Regions from separate parts of the Streptomyces flavovariabilis genome, predicted to be linked through region 3. Evidence: riboswitches for the same ligand, from Rfam matches in the RefSeq annotation. Region 3 holds a riboswitch; each other region holds the start of a gene.
The links. Region 3 has a riboswitch for cyclic di-AMP ahead of IO24_RS0130325 (transglycosylase SLT domain-containing protein). Riboswitches for the same ligand answer to the same signal wherever they lie in the genome.
Positions count from the first base shown of each region.

Region 1: linked by a shared signal. The riboswitch ahead of IO24_RS0112905 (M23 family metallopeptidase) and the one ahead of IO24_RS0130325 (transglycosylase SLT domain-containing protein) in region 3 are both predicted to bind cyclic di-AMP.
Region 2: linked by a shared signal. The riboswitch ahead of IO24_RS0121860 (M23 family metallopeptidase) and the one ahead of IO24_RS0130325 (transglycosylase SLT domain-containing protein) in region 3 are both predicted to bind cyclic di-AMP.

Region 1 covers NZ_JNXD01000006.1:153,530-160,497, forward strand. The annotation lists gene IO24_RS0112900 (alpha-galactosidase) at 174-2,249, shown strand; cyclic di-AMP (ydaO/yuaA leader) riboswitch at 2,565-2,719, shown strand; gene IO24_RS0112905 (M23 family metallopeptidase) at 2,724-3,641, shown strand; gene IO24_RS0112910 (DUF6250 domain-containing protein) at 3,835-4,551, shown strand; gene IO24_RS0112915 (SGNH/GDSL hydrolase family protein) at 4,697-5,482, shown strand; gene IO24_RS0112920 (TetR/AcrR family transcriptional regulator) at 5,572-6,183, opposite strand; gene IO24_RS0112925 (Glu/Leu/Phe/Val dehydrogenase dimerization domain-containing protein) at 6,279-6,968, opposite strand, start outside.
Region 2 covers NZ_JNXD01000011.1:516,432-523,399, reverse strand. The annotation lists gene IO24_RS0121865 (aldo/keto reductase) at 1-815, opposite strand, end outside; gene IO24_RS0121860 (M23 family metallopeptidase) at 967-2,001, opposite strand; cyclic di-AMP (ydaO/yuaA leader) riboswitch at 2,013-2,169, opposite strand; tRNA gene IO24_RS0121855 (tRNA-Met) at 2,400-2,473, opposite strand; gene IO24_RS0121850 (alginate lyase family protein) at 2,528-3,649, opposite strand; gene IO24_RS0121845 (dihydrofolate reductase family protein) at 3,855-4,985, opposite strand; gene IO24_RS0121840 (MarR family winged helix-turn-helix transcriptional regulator) at 5,084-5,599, shown strand; gene IO24_RS0121835 (GTP cyclohydrolase II) at 5,734-6,375, shown strand; gene IO24_RS0121830 (MarR family winged helix-turn-helix transcriptional regulator) at 6,494-6,968, shown strand, end outside.
Region 3 covers NZ_JNXD01000020.1:174,845-181,812, forward strand. The annotation lists gene IO24_RS0130320 (Cof-type HAD-IIB family hydrolase) at 1-537, shown strand, start outside; gene IO24_RS0130325 (transglycosylase SLT domain-containing protein) at 501-1,268, opposite strand; cyclic di-AMP (ydaO/yuaA leader) riboswitch at 1,272-1,441, opposite strand; gene IO24_RS0130330 (polyprenyl synthetase family protein) at 1,952-2,962, shown strand; gene IO24_RS0130335 (LolA family protein) at 3,194-4,456, shown strand; gene IO24_RS0130340 (ABC transporter ATP-binding protein) at 4,498-5,484, shown strand; gene IO24_RS0130345 (ABC transporter permease) at 5,471-6,349, shown strand; gene IO24_RS0130350 (flavodoxin family protein) at 6,346-6,936, opposite strand.

The sequences.
Region 1 (6,968 bases), on a different contig from region 3:
TCCTCCCCTTCGGCGCCGCCGGCGCGGCTCGTCGGCGGGCGTCACTCGACGATACGACATGCCTGCCTGGGGCAATGAGTTGTCCACAGGCGTTGCCCGGAGCCCCCGCGGCCCTTGATGATGTTGCCGCCTGGTCGCACCTGGTCGGGCTTGTTCGAATCTGTGAGGGCATGATGCTGGACATCTCCGAAGACGGTCGTACGTGGGTGCTCTCCGGCCCGGCCAGCAGCTACGCCGTCCATGTCACCGAACGGGGCGAGCTGCTGCACCTGCACTGGGGTCCCCGGATCGGCCTCGCCGACGCCGAGGCCCTCGCCGTCCGGCCGCTGCCGGACTACTGGCCCTTCGAGTCCCCGCTCGACGGACGCGAGGAGTACCCGGTCGAGGGCGGCCCCCGTTTCGTCCGCCCCGCCCTGTCCGTGCGCACGGCCGAGCGGCGCGGCACCGAGTGGATCTTCGAGGGGCACGACACCGAGGACGACGAGCTGCGGCTCCGGTTCCGCGACGGCGACCTGGCCGTCACGCTGCACTACCGGATGCGCCCCTCGACGGACGTCGTCGAGCGCTGGGTCACCCTGGACAACCGGGGTCCGGCCGTCGAGCTGCTGCGCGCCGACTCCGCGACCTGGACCCTGCCCGACCGTGACGCCTGGCGGCTGTCCCAGCTGCACGGCCGCTGGGGCGCCGAGTCCCGACTGACGCGCTCTGCCCTCACCCACGGCGAGAAGGTCATCGGCAGCCGCCGCGGCCACACCTCCCACCAGCACCTGCCGTGGGTCGCCCTGGACACCGACGCCACCGAGGAGCACGGCGAGGTCTACGGCTGCGCCCTCGGCTGGTCCGGGTCCTGGCGCATCGCCGTGGCCCAGCTCCCGGACGCGCGCGTGCAGATCACCGGCGGAGCCGGCTACGACGACTCGGGCCTGCTCACGCTGGGCACGGGGGAGTCGTACACGACCCCCCTCTTCGCCGGGCTCTGGAGCGACGGCGGCTTCGGCGGGGCGAGCCGCGCCTGGCACGCCTACCAGCGGGCGTACGTGATCCCGGACGCCGGGCAGGACCGGCCGGTGCTGTTCAACTCCTGGGAGGCCACCGAGTTCGACATCTCCGAGGAGCAGCAGCGGGCGCTCGCCGAGCGGGCCGCCGCCATGGGCGTGGAGCTGTTCGTGGTCGACGACGGCTGGTTCGGGGCGCGCATCAGCGACCGGGCCGGGCTCGGCGACTGGAGCCCCAACCCCGACCGCTTCCCGGGCGGGCTGAAGCCGCTCGCCGATCACGTGCACGGCCTCGGCATGCAGTTCGGGATCTGGGTCGAGCCCGAGATGGTGAACCCGGACAGCGACCTGTACCGCGCACACCCCGACTGGGTGCAGTACCAACCAGGACGAAAGCGGACGGAGTTCCGCAATCAGCTCGTACTGAACCTCGCCCGCGAGGATGTCCGGGAGTACCTGTGGGAGCAGCTCGACGGGCTCCTCGCCGGCGCGCCGATCGACTACGTCAAGTGGGACTTCAACCGCTGCTTCACCGACGCCGGCTGGCCGGACGACCCCTACCCGCAGCGGTTGTGGATCGACCACGTGCGCGGCCTGTACGCCCTGCTGGACCGGCTGCGGGCGGCCCATCCGGGCGTGGCCTTCGAGTCCTGCTCGGGCGGCGGCGGCCGGATCGATCTGGGTGTGCTGAGCCGCACGGACCAGGTGTGGACCTCCGACAACACCGACCCGCTCGACCGGCTCGCCATCCAGCACGGCTTCAGCCAGATCCATCCGGCCCGGGTCATGGCCGCCTGGGTCACCGACAGCCCGAACGCCATGCTCAACCACCGGGCCAGCTCCCTGAAGTTCCGGTTCGTCAGCGCCATGGCCGGGGTGCTCGGGGTCGGCGGCGACCTCACGAAGTGGACGCAGGGGGAGCTCGCCGAGGCGGGGGAGTGGGTGGCTCTCTACAAGGAGATCCGGCCCGTGGTGCAGCGCGGCGACCTGTACCGGCTGCGGCCCCCGGAGGGCGGACCGAGCGCCGTGCAGTACACCCTCGGCGACGAGACCGTCGTCCTCGCCTGGCTCCAGGCGCAGCGCTACGGCGAGCCCGTGCCGGCACTCCGGTTGCGCGCCCTCGACCCGACCGCATCGTACGAATGCCTCGAAACGGGCGAAGTTCACCGAGGGGCCGTGCTGCTTCATCACGGACTGCGGGTCGGCCTGAGCGGGGATCTGGACGCCGCGGTCGTCCGCCTTAAGCGGAAGTAGCCGTTCTGTCCGAATAAAGCGCTTCGGTCGCTAAGGGATAACGTGCCCCGATCGTAAAGGAGATGAGGTCGGGGTGCGTGACCATCGTCATATTCGTGACGATGCGTTGTCGCCATGCTCACGTAATTCCGGCATTGTGCAGGGCCATTGAGGAAAGCGGGAGATCGGTAATCCACGCTCGGTGACGGCGCAGGTGCCGGCGCGTCAAGAAAAACACCGTCACGGGCAACCGCAAGCTTGTCCCATTGCGTCTTGGTCGCTTACGTTCCACACCAATCCGGACGGACGCCTAATCCTGCCGCCGCCCGGAGCCCCACACACTGACCCGACGTACGGCAGGAGCGGGGGACCCACAGGTAAGACGCCTGTTCCGGTTCCCGGAACGGCTTGGGGTTAAGCCGCGCCCCGGCGCGGCCGGGCATCTCCAGCCCGCACCCGACAGCTCACCTCGCAGGCGACGGAGAGGAATTCGCCATGCCCGCGAAGGGTAAGCACCGCCGCCCCAAAACCCAGCGTTTCACCCGCTCCATCGCCGTCGCCGGAACCGGCGGGGCCGCCCTCGCCCTGCCGCTCATGGGGGCCGCCGGCGCCCACGCCGCCACCCCGCAGTCGGCTCCGGAGAAGGCCGCCCAGTCCGCTCCGGCGGCCGAGAAGAAGGCCGCCGAAAAGGCCACCGGTGCCCGCACGTACAGCGTGCGGGCCGGCGACTACCTCGCCAAGATCGCCGACGACCAGAACGTCAGCGGCGGCTGGAAGAAGCTCTACGCGGACAACCGTGACGCCGTCGGCTCCGACCCGTCGCTGATCCACCCGGGCCTCAAGCTGTCGATCGGCAAGAAGGCGGCGAGCGCGCCGAAGCCCTCGGCCCCGTCCGCGCCGAAGGCCTCGGCCCCGAAGCAGTCCGCCGCCGAGTCGGCCCCGAAGGCGGAGACCGCCGCGAAGCCGGCTGCCGCCGCCAAGCCGGCCGCCGAGAGCAACTCCAGTGGCTATGCCCTCCCGGTGGACGGTGCCACCGTCGGCACGCCTTACCGCATGTCCGGCAGCATGTGGTCCAGCGGTTACCACACCGGTGTCGACTTCGTCGTCCCGACCGGCACCTCCCTCAAGGCGGTCGGCGCGGGCACGGTCGTCTCCGCCGGCTGGGGCGGCGCCTACGGCAACCAGGTCGTCATCAAGCTCGACGACGGCCACTACGCCCAGTACGCCCACCTGTCCCAGCTCTCCGTCTCGGCCGGCCAGAGCGTGACCGCCGGGCAGCAGGTCGGCCTGTCGGGCGCGACCGGCAACGTGACCGGACCGCACCTGCACTTCGAGATCCGCACCACGCCGGACTACGGCTCGGACGTGGACCCGGTCGCCTTCCTGCGCTCGCACGGCGTCTCCGTCGGCTGACCGGCCGCACGACCGCCTGCCTGACACGCGACCGAAGGCCGGACCCCGATCCCCGGGTCCGGCCTTCGGTGTGTGCGTGCCGCTGACCGCCCCAAGGGATCGACAGGCGGCGGCAGTTGGGACAGAGTGACCCCGTCCGGAGTGCAAGCGCTTTCCCGAGCCTTCCCGGCGGATCCCGAGGAGTTGTGTCACCGTGCCGACCACCCGCAGAGCCTTCGGAGCCCTGGCCGCCGGGGCCGCCCTGGCGGCCCTCGCCCCCACGTCCGCCGCGCACGCCGCGCCCCGTCACCGCCGCCTCATCGCCCACGACGACTTCTGTCACGGCCTCGGGCAGTGGGTCACCGAACTCCAGGACGGCGGCACCGTCACCGCCTCCCGCGGCATCCTGGAGATCGACGTACCGAGCGGCGCGACCGTGTGGTTCAGGCGGCGGCTCGCAGGGCCGTACCTCCTCGAGTACACCGCCACTCCCGTCTCCGAGGGCGGGGTCAACGACCGGGTCTCGGACCTCAACAACTTCTGGAACGCGACCGACGTCCGCTCCCCGGGTGACCTCTTCGCGACGCCGCGTGGCGGCGCCCTCGACGAGTACGATCACCTCACGACGTACTACGCGGGCTACGGCGCCAACCACAACACCACGACCCGGCTGCGCCGTTACGTCGGCGAGCCCGGCGTCCGCCCGCTGGTCTTCGACTACACCGAGCCGTTGCTGGTCCCGGGCGAGCCGAACCGGGTCCGGATCGTCTCCGACGGCTCGACGGTCCAATGGTGGAACAACGGACGGCTCGTCTTCGACCACACCGATCCGCAGCCCTACACGAGCGGGCACTTCGCCTTCCGGACCGTCTGGAGCCATTTCCGGATCAGTGGATTCCGGGTCTGGCGGCTCACTCCGAAACATCCATGACAAGCGGTGTATTCCGGAGTTGGCGAACACTTTAGGAGTGGCTTATCTCACCGCCCGTCAACCCTTTCCTACGGTCGCGTAGGTCACATTCGAAGGTGAATCATGAGCTGTTGTGGCAGACGATTCGAAGAGTGACAGCAGAGCAGTGATCGGGTCGTACGTGGCGGTGGGGGACAGCTTCACCGAGGGCGTCGGTGATCCCGGCCCCGACGGGGCGTTCGTCGGCTGGGCCGACCGGTTCGCCGTGCTTCTCGCCGACCGCAGGCCCGAGGGCGACTTCCGGTACACCAATCTCGCCGTACGCGGAAGGCTCCTCGACCAGATCGTGGCGGACCAGGTTCCGCGGGCCGTCGACATGGCCCCGGACCTCGTCTCGTTCTGCGCGGGGGGCAACGACATCATCCGGCCCGGCACCGACCCGGACGAAGTGGCCGAGCGCTTCGAGCGGGCCCTGGCCCGGCTCACCGCCGTGTCCGGCACAGTCATGGTGACGACCGGGTTCGACACCCGTGGCGTGCCCGTGCTCAAGCACCTGCGCGGCAAGATCGCCACGTACAACGGACATGTCCGGGCCATCGCCGACCGGTACGGCTGCCCGGTGCTCGACCTGTGGTCCCTGCGCAGTGTGCGGGACCGCAGGGCCTGGGACGCCGACCGGCTGCACCTGTCGCCCGAGGGGCACACGCGCGTGGCGCTCCGCGCGGGCCAGGTCCTCGGCCTCGACGTGCCGGCCGACCCCGAGCAGGAGTGGCCTCCGCTGCCCCCGCGCGGCGCGCTCCACGTGCGGCGGGACAACGTCGCCTGGGCGCGCGAGTTCCTGGTGCCGTGGATCGGGCGCCGGCTGCGCGGGGAGTCGTCGGGCGACCATGTGACGGCCAAGGGGGCGCTGTCGCCGGACGACATCAGGATGCGGATCGCACCGGTGGCGTGAGAGCGGCTCCCGCGCCTGCGGGCCGTGCCGGACACCGGCACGGCCCGCAGGCGTCGCAGCCGTGGCCTCCAGGAGCCGTCGGAAACCCCCTAGGTGGCCAGCCGCTCTTCCTCCAGGCCCAGTTCACGGACGAGCGTTTCCTCCACCCACTCCTGGGCCCGCGCTCGCGGCACCGCCCCGGCGTAGGACGTCAGCTGGACGGCGAGGCCGTCGAGGAGGGCGGTGAGACGGAGGGCCGTGCCCTGTGGGTCCGGACAGCGGAACTCGCCGGCGGCCACGCCCTCCGCGATGACCTCGGCGAGGGCCGCCTTCCACTGCCGGTCGAGGTCCTGGGCCACCCCCCGCAGCGTGGGGTCGCGCAGCGCCGCCGCCCAGCCCTCGATCCACAGCCGCCAGCCCTTGGCCTGCCCGGTCGGGGCGTACCACCGTACGGCCGACCGCAGCCGGCGCAGCGCCGGTGCACGGCGGCCGAGCAGCTTGCGCAGATGCGCCAGGTCGCCCTCCGCCGCGTGCCGGAACGCGGCGGCGACCAACTGCTCCTTCGTCGAGAAGTGGTAGAGGACCAGCGCGTTGCTCACGCCCAGCGCGGAGGCCACGTCGGCGATTCTGACCGCCGCCACACCCCTCGCCTCGATCTGCTCGATGGCGGCCCGCAGCAGATCCCCGCGCCGCTCGGCCACACTCAACCGGACTCTCGTCACGCCGTCACCCTACCCACCCGCCTCCCACCCCCTGACGGGGCGTTTCAGCCTGTCCGGCACGGTCCGCGACGGCAGTCGGTGAGGCGGTGGGCGCCTCACCGGAACCAGCCGAACCGCTCCGCGATCAGCGGCAGCCGGTCCGCCGCGATCGCGTGGGCGGCGGCCCTCGGTGTCGTCCCGTCGGCCTGCGCGCGGGCCAGCATCCGCTCGACCAGGACCCGCATCGAGCGGCGGGTGTACGCGAACGCCTCCTCGGCGTCGGCGCCGATGTCCCCGAACAGCGTCCACCACCACCAGGCGTTCGTCCCGGAGTTGACCACGACGTCCGGCAGCACGGTCACCCCGCGCGCGGCCAGCAGCAGCTCCGCCTCCGGCCGTACGGGCATGTTGGCGGCCTCCACGACCCAGCGGGCGGTGATCCGCTCCTGGTTCCCGGCGTCGACCGCGTACGACACGGCGGCCGGCACCAGCACGTCCGCGTCGGCCGCCAGCCAGGCGTCGCCCGGCAGTTCGCGGTCGCCGGGGCGCAGCGCGCAGCGGTCCACCGTGCCGTGGGCGTCCCGCGCGGCGAGCAGCGCCTCGACGTCGAGCCCCGCCCGGTTGACGATCGTGCCCTTGAGATCGGCGACGGCCACGACCGTCAGCCCCGCGCGCGTGAGGAAGCGCGCGGTGGCTCCGCCCATGGTGCCCAGCCCCTGGAGGGCGACCCGCGTCCCGGCGTACGGCACACCGGCCCGGTCCAGTGCGGCCAGGGCCGCCTCGGCCACCCCGCAGCCGCCGACCAG
Region 2 (6,968 bases), on a different contig from region 3:
GCCAGCCACGCCAGAGCCACCGTGGCCACGGGTACGTCGTGCGCCCCGGCGATCTCGTCGAGGGCGGCGAGCACTCGCCGCCCTCGCTCGGTCTCCAGGTGCGTGGCCGCACTCCCCGCCCGCGCGCTCGCCACGGTCGTGCCGGGCCGGTACTTGCCCGTGAGGAAGCCGGACGCGAGCGCGAAGTACGGCACGGCGGCCAGACCGGTCCGCTCGGCGAGGTCCCGGAGCTCGCCCTCGTAGGTGTCGCGGGAGACCAGGTTGTAGTGCGGCTGGAGGGCGACGTACCGGGCGAGTCCCTCGCGTTCGGAGAACTCCAGGGACGCCCGCAGCCGCTCGGCGGAGATGTTGGAGGCGGCGATGTGCCGCACCTTCCCGGCCTTCACGAGACTGTCGAGCGCGCCGATGATCTCCTCGACGGGCACGTCGGGCTGGTCGAAGTGCGTGTAGTACAGGTCGATGTGGTCGGTGCCGAGGCGCCGCAGGGAGGCGTCGGCGGCGGCCTTGATGGTGTCGGCGGACAGGCCGCGGAACTCGGGGTGCTGGCTGACCTTCGTGGCGACGACGACGTCCGAGCGGTTGCCGCGGGCCTTGAGCCACGCTCCGAGGACGGTCTCGGATTCCCCGCCCCGGTTGCCCTCGCCCCAGGCCGAGTAGGAGTCGGCAGTGTCGATGAAGTTGCCGCCGGCGGCGGTGTAGGCGTCGAGGACGGCGAACGACTGGTCCTGGTCGGCGGTCCAGCCGAAGACGTTGCCGCCGAGGGCGAGCGGGAAGATCTCGAGGTCGGAGGAGCCGAGCTTGCGGAGAGAAGTCATGGCCACTGTCAACGCCCGTACCGGAGCGCCTCATTCCGCAGTTGACGCAAAGCTTCCGTAAGCCCGTCCCGTGGCACGCCGAAAGAACCGGCGGCCCTGACGTCGGGGGGTCGTCGTCAGGGTCGCCGGTGCTTCAACGGGCGTGTACCGCTTACGGGTTCAGTCCCTTGCCGCGCAGCCAGGCCATCGGGTCGATGCCGCTCGAGGATCCACCGGAGTGGACCTCGAGGTGAAGGTGCGCCCCGGTGACGTTGCCGGTGGCGCCCACGCGGCCGATGACGTCGCCGGTGCTGACCTTCTGGCCGACGCTGACGCCGATGGAGGACTGGTGCGCGTACCAGATCTCGGTGCCGTCATCGAGGGTGAGGACGGTCTTGTAGCCGTACGAGCCGTTCCAGCCCGCCTCGGTGATGGTGCCGCTGTGGACGGCCTTGATCGGCGTGCCCGTGGGGGCGGCGAAGTCGAGGCCGGTGTGGTAGCCGGAGGACCAGTAGGCGCCGGCCTGGCCGAAGCTGGAGCTGATGGTGTACGAGGAGGTCGGCAGCGTGAACTGCTTGGCGAGGGCGGCGAGCCGCTCGGCCTCGGCCTTCTTCCTGGCCTCCTCCTCCGCCTTCTTCTTGGCTTCGGCGGCCTTGGCCTTGGCTTCCCTCTCCGCCTTGGCGACGGCGTCCGCGGCTGCCTTCTCGGCGGCGGCCGCGGCGTCCTGGGCGGCCTTGGTCTCGATCTGGTCCTGCTGGTGCTCGACCTGGGCCATGATCCGGGCGCGCAGCGCCTCACCGGCGCCGGCTTCGGAGGTGCCCTGCTCGGTGTCCGCCGTGACGGTGCCGAGGCTGCTGAGCGGGGTGGCGGAACCTTCGGGGGTGTCGTCGTCCGAGATGAGGGAACCCACCGAGGGCAGGTCCGGGACGGAGATGGACACCGGGGGCTTGCCGGTCTGGGCACTGGCCATGCCGCCGGCACCCACGGCGGCTATGACGCCGACGCCCAGGACGGTGGAGCTGCGGGCGAGGCCTCCGCCGCGCTGCTTGGTGACGCGATGCCGGCCGCGGACGGGACGGATGGACTCCTCGGTGGGGTTCCACTCCTGGAACGGGCCCTCGTCGGTGTGCTGACCGCCGTAGCCGAAGGTGTCTGTGTCGCGCTTCGGCGCGAACGGGGCCGCGGGGGCAGGCCGGTTGGACGCCACGTGGGCGTGCTCCTTTCCTTCCTTCTCGCCTACCGGGTTAGCTGACGGGTTCGGAGCAGGAAGGTCTCCTACGCGCGTATACCGGCCGTGCTGCCACGGTGGTATACGCCCGATTCACCCCAAGTGGTGGTTCCCCGGTTCCCTTTCGGGATTCGGCACGTGCGCACGGAGCCGCCTTCTGTGACGGCTGGGACGACCGCGCTGCGTTATCGAACGTTAATAGACGCGCGAGGGGTATTCCAGCGATTCCACTTGATCATTAACCTTTTTCGTGCGGACTTACCTGCCATGACGGGGCTAAATCGGGCGAGTTGACCGCCACACAAGTAACTGACGAGTTTTGACGGTGCGTCAGTTGCGGTGCGGAACGGGGTGGTTCTCCGGCCCTCGGCCTTCAGTAGCGGGGACAGGATTTGAACCTGCGACCTCTGGGTTATGAGCCCAGCGAGCTACCGAGCTGCTCCACCCCGCGTCGTTGTGACTCCAGTGTACGCCATCCGCGGGGCACCTCGTGCACACCCTCCGCTCAGCCCGCCGGGGCGCCCGCGTGGGTCAGGGTCTCCCAGGCGGTGAACAGGTCGTCGGTGCCGGCGGGCCGGGCCCGTGCGGCCAGCTCGTGCGCGGCCGGGACGGGCCGGCCGCGCCGTTCCTCCAGGTGGTGGAGGGCGACCTCCAGATGGGGTCCGAGGTTCCGTTCGACGCGCCCGCCGCACAGCCACTCGGGTGCGCGTTCGCCCAGCTCGTGGCGGGCGTGCAGGGCGAGCGCGGCCGCCAGCCGGTCCTCGCTCCCGCCGTAGAGGTCGACGCCCTGGTGCCAGGCCGTCTCGGCGATGTGGGCGGTGGCGGCGAGCGAGGCGCCGACGTGCCGGAAGCTGCGACAGGTCTCCTGGGAGACGCCGTCGCGGTAGGTGGTCTGCCCGAACCAGTACGACGCCATGCGCTGCGGGCCGTCCACGCCGGAGCCGGGCACGGTGAGCGGCACGGGGCCGTCCTCCTCCAGGTAGAAGTAGGCGGGCACCCGCTCCCGGAAGCGTTCCAGGGCGTGGTCGAAGGCCCGGCGGTCCTCGAGGAACACGGCGACGGAGATGACCGCGTCGGTCGCCACGAGGTCCCAGGTGCCGGTGAAGTCCGGGTCGGACGAGGTGACTTGGGGAAGGTGGACGGTGCGCAGCATGTCCTCGAAGCCCCGCACCCGCGCGGCCGGCCAGCCCGCGCCGGGCGTGTGCCGCACGATCTCGGCGGCCCGGGCCCAGACCGACCCGGTCCAGCCGGCCTGCAACGCGGCCTTCTCCCCGGTGTGCCGGCGCAGCGTTGCCGACCAGGCGTCCATGATCTGCCGGGCCTTCTCCGCGTGCCGCCGCTCGCCGGTGACGGTGAAGAGCAGGGCCTGGGTGTAGGCGGCCAGGGCGTCCGCACGCTCCTCGGCGCAGCCCCGGCCCCGAAGGTCACCGGCCGGGCAGACGACGGTCTCGTGCGGCTCGGCCCGGTACCGGTAGGAGCCGTACACGCTGTCCCGCATCGCGAGGTACGCCTTCAGCCAGGGCTGCCGCCCGGCGGTGACGTGCTCGCGCAGGGCGTCCAGCTGGTCCCGGTCGACGAGGACGCCGGGATGGGTGAACGCGGCGTCGGAGGACAGGGCCGGGCCCATGGTGCGGGCGTCCGGACCGTCGGCATCGAAGGAGGGGACGAGCAGGGCGAGCGCGGTGACCAGAGGCACGAGGAGCAGTGCCGCCGTCCGTCGTCTCCCCGCTGACCTCATGGCCGCCGCCTCCGTGCTCTCGTCCTGGCCCTGGAGGCAGCGTGGCCCGGGCGGTGGTGCGGACGCAGGATCTGTTGGGCCGATCGGCCCGCACTCAGCCCGGCAGGTGGCGGTTCGGGGCCTGGGCCCGCTCCTCGTGCTCCGGGAGGACGACGACCTCCACTCCCTGGGCTGCGAGAAGGCCGCTGCCGTCGGCGTCCGTCACGAAGGTGTCCGGCTCGCGCCAGGCCGTGACGACCCGTCGTACGCCCGCGTCGAGGATCAGCCGGGCGCAGGGGGCGGGGCGGGAGGCGCGGCGGGCGCAGGGCTCCAGGCTGCTGTACACCGTCGCGCCGGGCAGGCGCGGGTCGGCCGGGTCGAGTTTGGCGAGGGCCGCCTCCTCGGCGTGCACGACCGGGTCGCCGGCCTCGCGGGAGTGGCCGCGGGCCAGTTCCGTGCCGTCGGCGGCGACCACGACCGCGCCCACGCTGAACGCCGTGTCCGACGGCGGGCAGCGCTCGGCCAGTTCGCAGGCGAGAGTCAGCCAGTGGTGGTCGGCGGCGGTGGGCAGGGGGCCGGTGCCCGGGGCGGTCGGTTCGTAGCGCATGAGGACCACGTCCTCGATCTGCCGTGACTCCAGCAGCCGCAGGCGGCCGCCCTGGTAGCCGCCGGGGCCGAAGAGGCGGGGTGCCCGGGGGTCGCCCACGAAGAGCGGGGCGAGGACCAGCTGGAGTTCGTCGGCCAGGCCCTGGGTGAGGAGCTGGGTGTGGATCAGGCCGCCGCCCTCGACCATGAGCCGCCGTACGCCCCGGACGTCGTGCAGGTGCGTGAGGAGCCGCCGCCAGTCGAGGTCGGGGCCGAGCGGGACGACGTCGGTGGCGAGGCCGAGGGCACGGGCACGGTCGGCACCCCGGTCGGTCGTGTAGAGGACTTTGTCGCCGCCGGTGTGCCAGAAGCGGGCGTCCGGGTCGAGGTCGCCGGAGCCGCTGACAGTGACCTTGAGGGGGTACTCGGGTTTCCCGGCGGCCGTGCGGGCGGCCCGTCGCTTCTCCGAGTTCACCAGGAGCCGGGGGTTGTCGGCGCGGATGGTGCCGGCGCCGATCAGGATCGCGTCGACGCGGGCCCGGACCTCGTCGACCCGGTCGAAGTCGGCCGGGCTCGACAGGAGCAGCCGGTCGGGTCCGGTGTCGTCCAGGTAGCCGTCGAGGGAGACGGCGGCGGACAGCAGGACGTACGGGTGAGGCATCGACGCTCCGCGGCTGGTCGGGACGGCGGGACTGGAGGGGTCCACGGCGGGACTGGACGGGTCTTGGTTCAAGTTTGAAACAAACCTACACTGGTGGCATGACGACTCGCTGGCTCACCCCCGATGAGCAGCGCGCCTGGCGCGCCTACATCGCCGCCTCGCTGCTCCTGGAGGACGCGATCGACCGGCAGCTCCAGCAGGACGCCGGCATGCCGCACCTGTACTACTCCATCTTGTCCGTCCTGTCGGAGTCACCGCAGCGGCGGCTGCGCATGACCGACCTCGCCGAGCGACTGAAGATCACGCGCAGTCGGCTGACGTACGCGGTCACGCGGCTGGAGAAGGACGGCATGCTGCGGCGCGAGGCCTGCCGGTACGACAAGCGGGGCAGCATCGCCGCGCTGACCGACGAGGGGTTCGCCGTGCTGGAGCGGGCGGCGCCCGGGCATGTCGAGACCGTGCGGAGTTTCCTGTTCGACCGGCTCAGCGAGGAGCAGGTGGGGCAGCTGGAGGAGATCTCCGCGGCGATCGCGCAGGGACTCCAGGAGGACGGGACGCGGCCGGCGGCGGACGACGTGCCGTGGCGGCGGAGGTCTTCACCGGCCTGTTCGTGACGCGCGCCACACAGAGCCGGATTCTCATTGCTTCAAATTTAAAGCAAGAGTAGGGTTCCCGAACGTGGATCTGCTTCAAATCTGAAGCAGTACGGCTGTGCAGCCGAGCAGGAAACGGAACCCGGAGGCCCCGCATGCCCGACACCCCCGACGTCATCGCCACCCCGCGCTCCCGCGTCCGGGTCCCGCTGCGCTTCCACGACGGCTACGAGGCCGACGCCGAGCTCGTCACCTTCCACGGGCTGGCCGACGGCCGGGAGCACGTGGCCGTGGTCCTCGGCAAGCCCGGCCCGGTCCCGCTGGTGCGGCTGCACTCCGAGTGCCTGACCGGGGACGTGTTCGGCTCCGCCCGCTGCGACTGCGGCCCGCAGCTGCGCGAGGCGGTCGAGCGCATCGCCGAGCGCGGCGGCGTGCTCCTCTACCTCCGCCAGGAGGGCCGCGGGATCGGCCTCTACAACAAGCTCGACGCGTACGCCCTCCAGGACGAGGGGCTCGACACGTACGAGGCGAACGCGGCCCTGGGACTGCCGGAGGACGCCCGCGACTACACGGCGGCGGCCCAGATGCTCCGGGCCCTGGGCATCGGCGAGCTGGACCTGCTCTCCAACAACCCTGACAAGGCGGGCCAGTTGCGGTCCCTGGGCGTCGGCGTCCGCGACCGCGTTCCCACGGGCGTCTTCACCACCGCCCACAACGTCCGCTACCTGCGGGCGAAGGTCCTCCAGACCCAGCACACGCTGCCGCTAGCCGCGTTGACGGAACTCAGCGCGGGCTGAGCCGCCCCCGGTCGGGCCGGGCACTGAACCGGGCTGCTTGCCCCCCGGTTCATCGGGTACAGCCATTGAAAGAGGGCGACCTCATCAGTACCCGGAGCTTTATGGAAGTGACCGTTTCGTGACCGATCTCGGCGGCCCCGGCGACCACCGGGCGAGGGGACCGGGCGATGGCCCGGAGGCCCTCGCATCACAGATCGCCGATGCCGTGGAGACTCTGACGACGCTGTGGTCGGTCGCCGCGCAGGAGGCGTCCCTGCGCCTGTCCCCGCACCAGTTGCGGGCGCTGCGCACCGTGCAGGGGGCGCCCGGCCTGAATTTGACGGCGCTGGCGGACGGACTGGACATCGGCCCTCCCACGGCCAGCCGCCTCTGCGACCGCCTGGCGGCGGCCGGCCTGCTGGAACGGGCCCCGCACCCCGACACCCGCCGCGAGGTGCAACTGTGGCTCACGACACACGGACAGCGCGTCCTGCGCGATGTCGCCGGCCGCCGCGCCCAGGCCCTGGCCACGGCACTGGCGGCGATGGAACCGGCGGAACGCGAGGCGCTGAGCAGGGGGTTGCTGGGCTTCCTGGCAGCCCAGGACACGACGC
Region 3 (6,968 bases):
GTGGGGCAGGTGTACGCGGCGGTCGACCAGGACGGGGTCGACGGGCTCACGCTGATCGAGCCGGGCTATCTGATGCCGCACCCGACCCTGCCCGCCGTCCGGGTCGACCGGCGCGACGAGCTGTGGGGCGAGCCCATCAGCAAGGTGCTGCTGCGGCATCCCCATCTGTCGGACGACGAGTTGGCGGCGACGGCCCGCTCGGTGGTCGGCTCACTGGCGACGGTGACGATGTCGGGGCCCGGCACGGTCGAGCTCCAGCCGTGCGGGATCACCAAGGCGACGGGCCTGGCACTGGCCGCCGAGCATCTGGGGCTGCGGCCGGCGGACACCATCGCCTTCGGCGACATGCCCAACGACATCCCGATGTTCGACTGGGCCGGCCACGGCGTCGCGATGGCCAACGCCCATCCCGAACTCAAGGCCGTGGCCGACGAGGTCACCCTGTCGAACGAGGACGACGGCATCGCCGTCGTCCTCGAGCGACTGCTGGGCGGGACGGCTCAGTACGGGCCGTTGACGTTGTCGATCGAGCCGTAGCGGTCGGCCGCGTAGTTGCAGGCCGCGGTGATGTTGGCGACGGGGTCGTACGGGTCCCACGACGTGCCGTCCACGTGGTAGGCCTGGAAGGTCGGGTCGATGGTCTGGAGGAGGCCCTTGGACGGGGTGCCCTTGGCGGCGTTGGAGTCCCAGTTGTTGATCGCCTGGGGGTTGCCGGACGACTCGCGCATGATGTTGCGGTGGATGCCGTCGTAGGACCCGGGGATCCCCTTCTGCGCCATGATGTCCAGCGCCTCGCGGATCCACCCGTCCAGGTTGTCGGCGTAGGTCTTCGCGGAGGCCTGGGTGGCCTGGGCGACACCGCCGGCGGGCTTGGCGGGGGCGGACGACTTGGTCGCCGTCTTCTTCGCGGCGTCCGTCTTGGTGGCCTTCACCGTCAGCTTCAGACCCGGGTGGATGAGCTTCGGGTCGTCGCCGACGGCGGCGCGGTTGTCCTTGTAGAGCTGCTTCCAGCCGCCCGGGACGTCGTACTTGTCCGCGATGCGGGCGAGCGAGTCGCCCTTGGTCACGGTGTACGTCAGGGGCTTGGCGGGCTGGGCCGCCTGCGGCACGGACTGTGCGGCGGCGGGGGCGCTCTGGGGCTCGGCGGCGCTCGCGTGGGTGGCGCCGAGGAGCGGAAGGGTGAGTGCGGCTCCGCCGGTTCCGGCGGCGATGAAGCCTCGGGTCAGCGGGTTGGTTCTGGGGCGACGGTGCTTGCCTCGTCCGGCCATGGCGATGTTCCTCTCCGGCGCCTGCGAGGTGAGCTGTCGGGTTCGGGCCGGGAGGTGCCCGGCCGCGTACGGCGCTGTGTGCCGTGCGCGGCTTCACCCCGAGCCGTGCCGCTGTGCGGACCGGCGACTTACCTGGGTCCCCCGCTCCTGCCCTGCGTGAGTGAGTCGGTTCCGGTGGGGTGTCCGGGCGGCGGCAGGATTAGGCGTCCGCCGGACAGGCCCGGAACGTATGCGAGAGCACATGTCGGGAACAAGCACCTCAGTCACATATCGCGCGGTTGACCTTGGTCGGGGGTGTTTGGGTCGCTTGATCCTTTGCGGGAGCCAAGGCTCAACTGGCGTGAGTGGGAAGGCGGTAGGGGCCGTGGTGGAGGTGGGGTGGAAAAGGGGGGTAAGTGATTCAACTCACTGATCACGAGTCCATAGGGCAATTTCCACCAAGAGGAATTCGCTGATCTATCACGGCAAATCGTGCATACTTCGCTAGATTTGTGTAAGTCGATAAATATCTGTTCTTATGGGTTGATCGAAAACATAACGGTCGTGATCGGATACCGCCCGGCCTGTAACCACGGGCGCTGGCGGTGATCGAAACGTGACCGGATACGCTGACTCGAGTGAGGGCAGCGACCTATCGACAATCCGCATAATCACCGGCAGACACAGCAGACAGGAGACCCCTCGTGACCGACGTCGGGCCGTTCGGGCTGAGCGTGCGGGACCAGGCTCTGGAAGCCGATGTCCAGGCCGGAATGGCGGCTGTCGAGGAAGGCTTGCTCGAGGCCACCAAGAGCGAGGTGCCCTTCATCACGGAGGCCGCCCAGCACCTGGTGCGGGCCGGCGGCAAGCGGTTCCGCCCGCTGCTCGTGATGCTCTCCGCCCAGTTCGGTGACCGGTACGCACCCGGGATCGTGCCGTCGGCCGTCGTCGTGGAGCTGACCCACCTCGCCACGCTGTACCACGACGACGTGATGGACGAGGCCGCCGTGCGCCGCGGCGTCGCGAGCGCGAACGCCCGCTGGGGCAACTCCGTCGCGGTCCTCACCGGCGACTTCCTCTTCGCCCGCGCCTCGCACATCCTGGCCGACCTCGGCCCGGAGGCCGTTCGGGTGCAGGCCGAGGCGTTCGAGCGGCTGGTGACCGGCCAGATCCTGGAGACGGCCGGACCGCAGGACGGCCGCGACCCCGTCGGGCACTACCTGGACGTGCTGGGCGGCAAGACCGGCTCGCTGGTCGCCGTGTCGTGCCGGTTCGGCGCGATGATGTCCGGCGCCGACGAGACGGTCGTACACGTCCTGACCCAGTACGGCGAGCGGCTCGGCGTCGCCTTCCAGCTCGCGGACGACGTCCTGGACATCGCCTCCGACTCCCACGAGTCCGGCAAGACCCCCGGCACCGACCTGCGCGAGGGCATCTCCACGCTGCCTGTGCTGCGGCTGCGCGAGCGGGCGGCCCGGCTCGGGCTCGCCGAGGACATCGCCCTGTGCGAGCTGCTCGACTCCGACCTCACCGACGACGAACGGCACGCCGAGGCCCTGCGCCTGCTGCGCGCCCACCCGGCACTGGAGCAGGCCCGGCGGGACACCGTCCGCTACGCCCAGGACGCCCGTTCGGCGCTGGCGCCCCTGCCGGAGTGCACCGCGAAGACGGCGCTCCTGGAGCTGTGCGACGCGGTGGTGCACCGGGCCGGCTAGCACCTCTTTCCCGTCCGACCCCTACGGGTCGGGGGAGAAGCCGCCCTTCCATGTCATACCCCAGCAGTACATGGAGTTGAGTCCGGGGTCTGACGTATCTCCCTGGCCGATTTGGTCAGATGGACACCACGGAAAACACCACTCCTCACCTGTTCGGGTGAGAATGGCGGCTCAGGGACGAGTGCGTGCACGGCACGGACAGCCGCCGCCGACCATGGAGGTAGGGCACACATGGCACCGTACGCATCCGACGACAGCACGACCGCCGGAGAGGTCGACGAGCAGCGCTCCGGGCGGCGCACAGCCGCACGGTACATCGTCCCGGTCACGGTGATCGGGGTGGCGGCCGCGACGATCGGGCTGGTCCCCGCACTCGCCGACTCCGGCGACCCCGACCTCCCGAAGATCACCGCACAGCAGCTCATCGAGAAGATGGCCAAGTCCGACGTCGAGCAGCTCTCCGGCACGGTGAAGATCAGCACCGACCTCGGCCTGCCGAACCTCGGCGGCCTGGAATCCGGCCTGCTGTCCGGCGCCGCGGGCCAGGGCGAGGGCGGCTCCTCCGCCGACCCGACGGCCAAGCTCACCGAACTGGCCTCCGGCACGCACACCCTGCGCGTCGCCGCCGACGGCCCGGACCGGCAGAAGCTGTCCCTGCTGGAGAACGCCGCCGAGTACAGCCTCATCCACAACGGCAAGGACGTCTGGGGCTACGACAGCAAGTCCAACGAGGTCTACCACGGCACCTCCTCCGAGAGCCCGGAGCGCGGGAAGGACCAGCAGCCGCCGACCATGCCGAAGGACTTCGCCGAGGAGGCCCTGAAGGCGGTCGACGACACGACGTCCGTGACCGTGGACGGCACCGCCCAGGTCGCCGGCCGGGACGCCTACAAGCTGGTCGTCAAGCCGAAGCAGTCCGGCTCGACGGTCGGTGCGATCACGGTGGCCGTGGACGCGAAGACCGGCATGCCGCTGAAGTTCACGCTGACCCCGGCGAGCGGCGGCGCGGCCGTCGTCGACGCGGGCTTCACGAAGGTCAGCTTCGCCAGGCCGGCCGCCTCGACCTTCGACTTCACCCCGCCCAAGGGTGCGAAGGTCACCGAGGAGAAGGACGCCCACAAGGCCTCGGGCGAGACTCCGCGCAAGGCACCCGGCAAGGCCTTCGACTTGGGTGAGGCGCCGGGCCACGCTCCGAAGGGCGGCGAGGACTCCGGCAAGGGCCTCGCCGGCCTCGACGGAATGAAGACCATCGGCGAGGGCTGGAACGCCATAGCCACCTTCGACACCGGCGGCGAGGGCGTACCCTCCGGCGGGACCGGCGGTGACCTCGGCGGCTTCATGGACTCGCTCGGCGACAAGGTCCACGGCAAGTTCGGCTCGGGCACGGTCTTCTCGACCCGCCTGGTCAACGCCCTCATCACGGACGACGGCAAGGTCTACGCGGGCCTGGTCACCAAGGACGCGCTCGTGAAGGCGGCCGACGCCGGGAAGTAAGTCCCGCACGCGTACGGGGCGTCGACAGAACGAGGAAGCCGATGGGCGATGTGTCCGCCACGGAACCGGAGCAGCGGGACACGCGGGCCGAAGCCGGGGAACCGGTCATCGCCACCCGCGCGCTCACCAAGCGCTACCGCGGCGGACAGCTCGCCGTCGACGGTCTCGACCTGACCGTGCCGACGGGCAGCGTCTTCGGCTTCCTCGGCCCCAACGGCTCCGGCAAGACCACCACCATCCGCATGCTGATGGGCCTCATCGAGCCCACCTCCGGCACGGCCCGGGTGCTCGGGCAGCCCATGCCCCGGGCCACCCGCGCCGTGCTGCCGCACGTCGGAGCCCTCATCGAGGGCCCGGCCCTCTACGGCTTCCTCTCGGGCCGCGACAACCTGACCCGCTACGACAGCGCCGATCCGGCCGCCGACCCGCGCACCCGGCGGGCCCGGGTCGCCTCGGCCCTGGACCGGGTGGGCCTGACGGCCGCCGCGGGCAAGAAGGCCAAGGCGTACTCCCTGGGCATGAAACAGCGCCTCGGCCTCGCGGCCGCCCTGCTCCAGCCGCGCCGGCTGCTCGTGCTGGACGAGCCCACCAACGGCCTCGACCCGCAGGGCATGCGCGAGATCCGCACCCTCGTCAGGGAACTGGCCTCGGACGGCACGACCGTCTTCCTCTCCTCCCACCTCCTCGACGAGATCGAGCAGGTCTGCACGCATGCGGCCGTGATGGCGCAGGGCCGGCTGATCACGCAGGGCCCGGTCGCCGAGCTGTCCGCCGGGGCGCGCGGCCGGCTGGTGGTGACCACACCTGACCCGGCCGAGGCGGCCCGGGTGCTGAAGGAGCAGGGCGTCGGCGACGTGGTCGTGTCCGACGACCGGGTGACCGGCGAACCACCGGACCGCGACCTGGCCGAGATGAACGCCGCGCTGGTGACGGCCGGGGTCCGGGTGCGCGGCTTCACGGTCGAACGGGCCTCGCTGGAGGACGCGTTCGTGGCGCTGACGGGGGAGGGCTTCGATGTCGCGGGCTGAAGTCGTGGAATCCGTGAGGCCGGTGAGCCCGCTGTGGACCTTCGGGCTGCTGCGCAACGAGCTCGTCACCACCTTCCGGCGCTGGCGCACGCTCGCGCTGCTGGCCGTGCTGGCGGGCGTACCGATCCTGGTCGGCATCGCCGTCAAGATCGAGACAGGTGACGGCTCGTCGCCCGGCGGCGGGGCCGGCGGAGGACCGGCCTTCATCTCGCAGATCACCAACAACGGCCTGTTCCTCGTCTTCACCGCCCTGGCCGCCACGCTCCCGTTCTTCCTGCCGATGGCGGTCGGTGTCGTCGCGGGCGACGCGATCGCCGGGGAGGCCGGCTCCGGCACGCTCCGCTATCTCCTGGTCGCCCCGGCCGGCCGCAGCCGCCTGCTGCTCACCAAGTACGCGGCGGTCCTCCTCTTCTGCCTGGCCGCCACGCTCGTGGTCGCCGTCTCGGCGCTGACGGTCGGCGCGCTGCTCTTCCCGCTGGGGGATCTGACGACCATCTCCGGTACGCGGATCGGCTTCGCCGAGGGCGTGGGCAGAGCCCTGCTGATCGCTCTGGCCGTCGCCGCGTCACTGATCGGCGTCGCCGCGCTCGGCCTGTTCGTCTCGACCCTGACGGGCAGTGGCATCGCGGCGATGGCCACCACCGTCGGCCTGCTGATCACGGTCCAGATCCTCGACCAGATCCCGCAACTGCACGCCCTCCACCCCTACTTCTTCTCCCACTACTGGCTCTCCTTCGCCGATCTCCTGCGCGAGCCGGTGTACTGGGACGACCTGGCGAAGAACCTCGGCCTCCAGGCCCTGTACGCGGCGGTGTTCGGGTCGGCGGCCTGGGCGCGCTTCACGGCGAAGGACATCACGGCCTAGCGCGCCCGGTCCTCGTACAGGAACCGGGCGAGCGGTGCCTCCTGCTCGAAGAAGGTCTTGGCGCGGGTCAGTGCCGCGTCGTCGGTCAGCACGTCACCGGGCTTGCTGCCGTTGCCCAGCAGCACCCCGCCGAAGCGCATCCCCATGTACGCGGCCGAGTTGTGGAGCGTCCCGACGAGCGGGTCCGCCACCACCTCCTCCGTGTGCGCGAGGGCGGTGACGCCCCACAGGGTGCGGCCGGCCAGGGTCGCCTTGAAGTCGAGGCCCGGCGTGCGCAGCCAGCCCGACCAGTAGTCGAGGTAGCGCTTGGTGTGCGCGGAGACCGAGTACCAGTACAGGGGCGAGACGATCACGATGTCCGTCGCCGCGAGCGTGGCGTCGAGCAGCCGGGCCACGTTGCCCTCGGTCGGGCGGACGTGGTCGCTGTCGTGCCGCAGGTCCTCGAAGTCCGGCACGGGGTGTTCGGTGAGGTCGATCCATTCCTGCTCGACGTCCCGGGGCAGTTGCTCGGCGGCCCGGCGGGCCAGCAGCTCGGAGTTGCCCCCGGCGCGAGCGCTGCCCAGGACGAAAAGGAAACGACGGGTCATGGATACCCCTCCAGAAACTCGGCGGACGTCAA